DNA from 2 places in the Thermoanaerobacter sp. RKWS2 genome. Region 1 is predicted to be linked to the other one. Evidence: a T-box and tRNA genes for the amino acid it is inferred to sense, from the RefSeq annotation. Region 1 holds a T-box; the other holds one or more tRNA genes.

Evidence for each region. The T-box of region 1 lies ahead of ileS (isoleucine--tRNA ligase). A T-box ahead of a tRNA ligase gene usually reads a tRNA of that ligase, here a tRNA-Ile.
Region 2: it has a tRNA-Ile gene. The T-box ahead of ileS (isoleucine--tRNA ligase) is inferred to sense a tRNA for this amino acid. The anticodon was not compared.

Annotation. Positions count from the first base shown of each region.
Region 1 is NZ_CP110888.1:1,688,847-1,693,060, forward strand. Features, by position in the region: gene ileS (isoleucine--tRNA ligase) at 1-2,159, opposite strand, end outside; T-box leader at 2,214-2,432, opposite strand; gene OEI98_RS08950 (TM1266 family iron-only hydrogenase system putative regulator) at 2,492-2,737, opposite strand; gene OEI98_RS08955 (DivIVA domain-containing protein) at 2,727-3,212, opposite strand; gene OEI98_RS08960 (RNA-binding protein) at 3,240-3,986, opposite strand; gene OEI98_RS08965 (YggT family protein) at 3,983-4,214, opposite strand, start outside.
Region 2 is NZ_CP110888.1:1,826,679-1,830,892, reverse strand. Features, by position in the region: partial or broken gene dnaG (DNA primase) at 1-347, shown strand, start outside; partial or broken gene rpoD (RNA polymerase sigma factor RpoD) at 379-1,451, shown strand; tRNA gene OEI98_RS09745 (tRNA-Asn) at 1,500-1,574, shown strand; tRNA gene OEI98_RS09740 (tRNA-Ile) at 1,581-1,656, shown strand; gene OEI98_RS09735 (tRNA (adenine(22)-N(1))-methyltransferase) at 1,721-2,425, shown strand; gene OEI98_RS09730 (Nif3-like dinuclear metal center hexameric protein) at 2,385-3,500, shown strand; RNA gene rnpB (RNase P RNA component class A) at 3,578-3,926, shown strand; gene deoD (purine-nucleoside phosphorylase) at 4,077-4,214, shown strand, end outside.

The DNA of each region.
Region 1 (4,214 bases):
TCTACTACACAGAAGGTATGAACCAGATGGAGAAAATCGTAATACTCATATTTATCAAAAGCCTCTGTAAGCTCTTCAACTACTCTGTTAAGCCTATATAAAGCCCATTTATCTATCTCTAAAAGCTCTTCGTAAGGGAGCATATCCTTATCAGGGTCAAAGTCATAAAGATTGCTTAACAAGAACTTACTAGTGTTACGTATTTTTCTGTACGCTTCTGTCATCTGTTTTAAAATCTCTTGTGAAATTCTCATATCTGAAGTAAAATCAGCAGAAACAGTCCAAAGCCTCAAAATATCTGCTCCATATTCTTTAATTACATCAGCTGGGTCAATACCATTCCCTAAAGATTTTGACATTTTCCTTCCTTCACCGTCTACAACAAACCCGTGGGTCAATACGTTTCTATAAGGTGCTTTTCCACGTGTTGCCACAGATGTCAAAAGGGAAGACTGGAACCATCCTCTGTGTTGGTCTGAACCTTCTAAATAAAGCTCTGCAGGCCACTTTAGGTCAGGATGAGTTTGCAACACAGCTGCATGGCTGGAGCCTGAATCAAACCACACATCCATTATATCTGTCTCTTTCCTAAACTTTGTAGAACCGCATTCGCAAGTAATCCCTTTTGGCAATATCTCTTCAGCTGACATTTCAAACCATGCATCTGAACCCTTTTGCCTGAAGATCTCTTTAACTGCATTTATTGTATCATCATTTATAAGCGGTTTCCCACACTTTTCACAGTAGAATATAGGAATTGGCACACCCCATACCCTTTGCCTTGAAATACACCAGTCTCGTCTATCTCTTACCATGTTAGTTATGCGCTCTTCGCCCCATGAAGGATACCAATTAACTTCTTTAATAGCTTTTAGTGCCTCTTCTCTAAATCCTTCCACAGAAGCAAACCACTGTTCTGTCGCCCTAAATATTATTGGACTTTTACATCTCCAACAGTGAGGATATGAGTGGGTAATACGGGTTTCTGCCACTAATGCATTAGCTTTTTTCAAGTCTTCCTTTATGACCTTGTTAGCCTCTTCATAATACAGCCCAGCATATCCTGGCGCTTTATCTGTAAAATATCCCTTATCATCTATTGGATTTAAAACATCAAGACCATACTCTTGCCCAACTAAAAAGTCTTCTTCCCCATGGCCGGGAGCAGTATGAACACATCCAGTACCAGCTTCTAAAGTTACATGCTCACCCAAGATTATTAAAGAATCTCTGTCATATAAAGGATGGGTAGCCTTCATGCCCTCCAAATCTTTTCCTTTAAATACAGCAACTATTTCATAATCTGAAAGGTTAGCTTCTTTCTTTACAGTATCTAACATATCTTTTGCCATTATATATACTTCGTCTCCAAACTTTGCAAGCGCATAATCAAACTCTGGATTTAAAGCAATTGCAAGGTTAGCCGGAATAGTCCATGTAGTAGTTGTCCATATTACAAAATACACATTATTAAGATTCTCAACAATTCCCTTGAATTTCCCTAAATCATCTTTAACTCTAAATTTTACATAAATAGAATCAGAGGTTTCATCAAAGTATTCAATTTCTGCTTCTGCCAAAGCAGTCTCACAGCTGGGGCACCAATATACAGGCTTTAGACCTTTATAGATATAGCCTTTCTTAGCCATTTCACCAAATACTTCTATCTGTTTAGCTTCATACTCCGGATTCAAGGTAAGATAAGGATTATCCCAATCTCCCCTTACTCCCAATCTTTTGAATTGAGCTTTTTGCTTTTCAATCTGAGAAAAAGCAAAATCCCTACACACTTTTCTAAATTCTGTAGGACTTACTTCATGCCTTTTTATACCTAAAGTTTTTATAGCTTGCTGTTCAATAGGAAGACCGTGTGTATCCCATCCTGGCACATAAGGAGCATCATAACCCCTCATTGTTTTGTATTTCACTATAATGTCTTTTAATACCTTATTCATAGCAGTTCCAATGTGTATATCTCCATTAGCATAAGGCGGCCCATCGTGTAAAATATATTTTTCCTTGCCTTTATTTTTTTCCAATGTTTTATGATAAATATCCATTTCTTCCCATCTTTTTAATATCTCTGGCTCTCGTGTTGGCAAATTAGCCTTCATAGGAAAATCTGTCCTCGGCAAATTAAGTGTCTTGTTGTAATCCACTGAACATTACCTCCTCTTCAAATATTATCTTTCAAACTAAAAATAAAACTTCTCGTCAGGGACGAGAAGTTCGCGGTACCACCTACTTATTAAGACAAAGAAAAACTTTGTCTTAATCTCTCATTTAAGATAACGGGAAACCCGGCACAGCTTACTCCTATTTCAGCCTGCAGCTCCGAGGTGATTTTCAGTAGAAACGAACTTATTGGCTCGCACCTACCGCCAACTCTCTGGAAGTCGCTTCTACTTACTCGTCCTCATCATAGCTTTTAACAATATTTTTTTACACAATTATATAATACCACAAGTTTTTCGTCAATAGTATGCATATCTCATGCAGTCAGAGCAGATTTCACTTTTACCCCAGGAAGACTTCCAAGTTTACCAGTAAGAGCCCCTATTTCATCCGTTGTACCATCAACTATTAAAGCGATAACCGATACTCCCCTATCTTTATAGGGTATACCCATTCTCCCTACAATAATGTGGCCGTACTCACTCAATATGTGATTTACCCTATCTGCCACATTTTCTCTATTTTTAATTAATATTCCAACAACCCCTAATCTATTCTGCATCCTTCTCCTCATCCTCATCTGGAATCAATTCTTTCTCATCTATTGAAAGTATTGATTCCAACTGGGCTTCTAAAAGAGATTTAAATTTCGCTTTAAAAACATTTAATTGCTTGCGATATCTTTCTAACTCCATTCTTATTCTTACAACTTCTTGATTTGCCTTCTCTAATATTTTTTCTGCATTTTGTTGTGCATTTTGTATGATAAGTTGTGCTTCTTTTTCTGCATTTCTTTTCAATTCCTCTGCAGTATTTTGAGCAACAATCAAAGTATTGTTTAAAGTGTTCTCCATATTTATGTAGCTTTGAAGTTTTTCATTCATTATATTAATTCTATCTTTTAACTCCGCATTTTCTTTGTATAACATCTCATAGTCTTCCATAATTTTATCCAAAAACTCGTCCACTTCCTCTTCATTATAACCCCTAAAAGACCGCCTAAATTCTTTATTATGTATATCCATAGGCGTCAGCATAATATTACCTCCTTTTCTTTTGTAACATTATATAAACCTTAGAATATGTACAGAAACGCGACCTTTTTTTGTATTACCTCCCACTTCTTCTAATCTAATTCTTCCAAAACCACGTAAAGAAATTACATCTCCCTCTTTTACTTCTGAAGAAGGGTCCTCTGTATACTCCCAATTTATTTGAAGAAGACCGGACTTTATAAGTTCTGAAGCCTTCGTCCTTGATATACCAAAACCTGCAGCTGCCACACTGTCAACCCGTAGTGAGGCTACGGTAGAAAAAATGTCCTTATATTTTATTTCAGGTTCTATCACATCTTTCAAGTCAATTGAATTAACTCTTACCTTCTCTTTCCCGACTTTAAAAAGGTTCATAAGTACATAACTTTCCACATCTTTATGTAACAATATGTCACATTTATCCTCTTTTACAATTATATCGCCTATTTTTTGTCTTTTTATCCCTAACCCTAAAAGTGAACCCAACACATCTCTATGAGATAGCTTAGAAAAATTGCCTTCAATTCTTACAGCGCAAATAGGGGTATCTTCCGGCTGTAAAAAATCGGGGTAAATAATTGCTATCTTTCTTTCTGCTAAAGGATATCCTCCATCTAGATTATAGTTTATATCTTGCTGTCGATACTTTAATATAGTTTTTTCAAAAATTTTTTGTTCAGAGAGGCTTAAAAAGTCTGTATATTTTACTCTTTTAGATTTTAAAACGCCTTTAATTATGTCTTCAAATCGGGATACAGTAAATTCTTTGTCCATCATATATACCTCATCAGTAATAATACTAATTTAAAAGCTAAAGGACGAACTAAATACTGAATCACCAAAATCGCCAAAACCGGCGAAAAATCTATCATTAAATTTCTTCCAATAGAAGACCTAAATTGTAATGTCCTAAAAGGCTCAAGTATTGGTTCTGTCGTTACGATCACAAAACGAGAAAGTGGATTTGACATATTCTCCATTCTTAGCAAAGATAAAATAACCCTT
Region 2 (4,214 bases), 140 kb from region 1:
TGCTGGAGAATGTTAAATTAAAGCCAATTTTTGAAGAAATAATGTCAAGGTTGGAGGATGGGAAAAAAACTCAAATAAATGATATTGTTTATTTATTACAAGACGAAAATCTCATATCTGATTTTAACGATATTATTAAAGCTTTTTACGAGAGTGAAAATATTACTGAACAAGCTATTGATGATATTATAAACAAGATTCTCATTAACAGTTTGGCAGTTAAAAGAGAAAAGATTAAAAGAGCCATCAATGAAGCTCATATGTTGGGGGATATAGATAAAGAAAGGCAACTTTTAATAGAATTACAAAATTGTGAAAAGGAGATGCTAAAGATAAAAAATGGCTAAAAAGAAAGAAACCCATAGGGAGGGGAAACCTATGAACAACGAAGAATTGTCTAAAGAAGCCATTACAGAACTTATCAATAAAGGAAAAAAACTGGGATGCTCACCTACAATGAGATAATGGATTCTTTAGAAGATATTGATTTAAATCCTGACCAAATTGAGAAGGTATATGATGCTTTTGAAGACATGGGAATTGAAATTGTTGGGGAAGAACCTCGTCAGGAAGAAATAACTGAAGAAGATTTAGACTTAGACCTTTCTCTTCCTGAAGGAATCAGTATAGATGACCCTGTGAGAATGTATTTGAAGGAGATAGGCAAGATTCCTCTTCTCACTCCTGAAGAAGAGATTGAATTGGCAAAAAGAATCGAACAAGGAGACGAAGAAGCTAAAAAAAGACTTATAGAAGCCAATTTAAGATTGGTTGTAAGCATAGCAAAAAGATACGTAGGAAGAGGAATGCTTTTCTTAGATTTGATACAAGAGGGAAATTTAGGGTTACTCAAAGCAGTTGAAAAATTTGACTATAGAAAAGGCTACAAATTCAGTACTTATGCCACATGGTGGATAAGACAGGCTATCACAAGAGCTATTGCAGACCAAGCAAGAACCATAAGAATCCCTGTACACATGGTAGAAACTATCAACAAATTGATAAGAGTTCAAAGGCAATTGCTGCAGGAATTAGGTCGCGAACCTACCCCTGAAGAGTTGGCAAAAGAGATGGGTATGCCAGAAGAAAAAGTAAGAGAGATAATGAAAATAGCGCAAGAACCTGTATCTTTAGAAACTCCTATTGGGGAAGAGGAAGACAGCCACTTAGGAGATTTTATACCCGATGAAGATGCACCAGCTCCAGCAGAAGCTGCTGCTTTTACAATGCTAAAAGAACAATTGATGGATGTTCTTGATACTCTAACGCCAAGGGAAGAGAAAGTACTAAGACTTAGATTTGGCCTTGATGACGGCCGAGCAAGAACTTTAGAGGAAGTAGGAAAAGAGTTTAATGTTACAAGAGAACGCATAAGACAAATTGAGGCAAAAGCATTAAGAAAATTGAGGCATCCCAGCAGAAGCAAAAAATTAAAAGATTTCCTTGATTAAATAAGCTTCTTGACAATGGGGCAAAAATCTGTATAATTATTATTGTATTCCTCAGTAGCTCAAGGGTAGAGCAACCGGCTGTTAACCGGTAGGTTGTAGGTTCGAATCCTACCTGAGGAGCCACTTTTTGGGCCTTTAGCTCAGCTGGCAGAGCGGTCGGCTCATAACCGATTGGTCCGGGGTTCAAATCCCTGAAGGCCCACCATTTTGATAAAAAAGCATTTAGCTTTAAATGCTTTTTTATTTTTTTATACTTTTAGGAGGATTACATGAAACTTACAGAGCGATTAGGGAAAATTGCTGAATATATTCCTCATGGGTCAAAAGTTGCAGACATAGGTACTGACCATGGTTTTATTCCTGTTTACCTTATTGAAAACAAAATAGCTACCTATGTCGTTGCTTCAGATTTAAATAAAGGTTCCTTAAATAAAGCTGTAAAAGAAGTTCAGAAGCGAAATTTGCAATCTTTGATAGACACAAGGTTAGGGAATGGTCTTAATGTTTTATCTCCAGGGGAAGTAGACGTAGTTGTCATTGCAGGTATGGGAGGAATTTTGATTACAAAAATATTAGAGGAAGGAAAAGATACTGCAAAAACTATTAAGAAATTTATACTTCAACCTATGAGAGATTCAACATATTTGAGGAAATACTTAATAGAAAATGGATATAAAATTTGTGATGAGGAATTAGTGAAGGAAAATCAAAAATATTATGAAATAATAGTAGCAGAACATGGTAGACAAAAAGTCAAAAATGACATATATTATCAAGTAGGGGAAAAACTCATACAAAAAAAACATCCACTGTTAAAAGAATTTTTGCAGTATAAAATCGACAAAATGAAGAAAATCATAAATAAACTTCCTGAAACCAATGAAAAGCGTAAGCAATTAGAGGAAAAAGTAAAGAAATTCGAGGTGTTGATAAATGGGCTTGAAATGCCAAGTAATAGCTTCCATAATGGATAAACTTGCACCGCGTAAATTTGCTGAAGAGTGGGATAACGTGGGATTATTAATAGGAGATGGTTCTAAAGATATCTCAAAAGTTTTAGTAGCTTTGGATGCTACTTCTGAAGTAATTAAAGAAGCGGTTGACAAAAAAGTAGATATGATTGTAACTCATCATCCGTTAATTTTTAAGCCAATAAAAAATGTCAGAGCTGATAATCCAGTGGGCTCATTGTTAATACAACTTATTAAAAATGATATCTCGCTTTATGCAGCCCATACCTCTTTTGATATAGCTCCAAATGGGGTGAATGATATTTTGTGTAATGTCTTAGGAATATACGATAGGGAAGTTTTGGATGTCACTTATTCCGAAGGATATAAAAAAATTGCAGTTTATGTGCCACAAGGATATGAAGAAGTGGTAAGAAATGCTATGTGCAGTGCAGGCGCTGGTTTTGTTGGGAATTATAGTGATGCTACTTTTCAGGCGCGAGGCATTGGAACTTATAGACCTTTAGAAGGAACAAACCCATTCATTGGTGAAACAGGGAAACTAGAAAAAACAGAAGAAGTAAAGATAGAAACTATAGTACCTCAGAGATATTTAGAAAAAGTGGTAACTGCAATGCTGAATGTTCATCCCTATGAAGAGGTTGCTTATGATATTTATTCTTTGGAAAATGTTAAAGAAGAATATGGGCTTGGAAGAATTGGAATTATTTCAGAAACTACTTTGCAAGAATTAGCTTTACAAGTAAAAGCAAAACTTAAAATTAATAATTTAAGAGTGGTAGGAGACCTAAATAAAAAGATCAGAAAAGTGGCTGTATGTGGTGGAAGCGGTGCAAGTCTTATTCACAAAGCTGTTTCTAAAGGAGCGGATGTTTTAATAACAGCAGATATTGGCTATCACGATGCAGTAGAAGCCCAACACCTCGGATTGGCTTTAATTGATGCTGGACATTTTGCTACGGAGAATATTGCAGTCAGGTTTATTGCAGAATATATAATCGATGAAACTCAGAAACAGGGACACGAAATAGAAGTATTAATTAGTGAAAGTCAAAAAGATCCTTTTATGTATCTATAATTAGGTTGACAAAAACAGATATATATGATAATATATACTCGACTGATATTAGAAAAATATATATGAAATAACGCATGTGAGTAAGTCGGATGGCCGCGTGCGATTTCGCACGAGGAAAGTCCGAGCTCCACAGGGCAGGGTGCCGGGTAACACCCGGTGGAGGCGACTCCAAGGAAAGTGCAACAGAGATATACCGCCTGGCACTCAACTTGTTTAGTGCCAGGTAAGGGTGGAAAGGTGAGGTAAGAGCTCACCAGGGACCAGGCGACTGGTCTGCTCTGCAAACCCCACCTGGAGCAAGGCGAATAGGAGGGAGTAGGTGGCCCGCCGTTTCCCTCGGGTTATGCCGCTAGAGGTGTCAGGCAACTGACCCCCTAGATAGATGGCCATCCTCGACAGAACTCGGCTTATAGACTTGCTCACATGCATTTAAAATACCATGATTTTGTGGTATTTTTTATTTTTTATTTATACAAAATTAAAAAATTGTTTGGTCCATAAATTTTTGTTTGATTTAAAAGCTGTTTTTTGCTAATATTATATATGGGCAAAACTATTATAGAAGGAGAGATTCAGATGAGCATACATATTGGTGCTAAAGAAAACGAAATCGCTCAAACAGTGTTATTGCCAGGAGATCCTTTAAGGGCTAAATACATAGCAGAAAATTTTCTTGAAGATGTAAAATGTTACAATGAAGTTAGAGGAATGTAT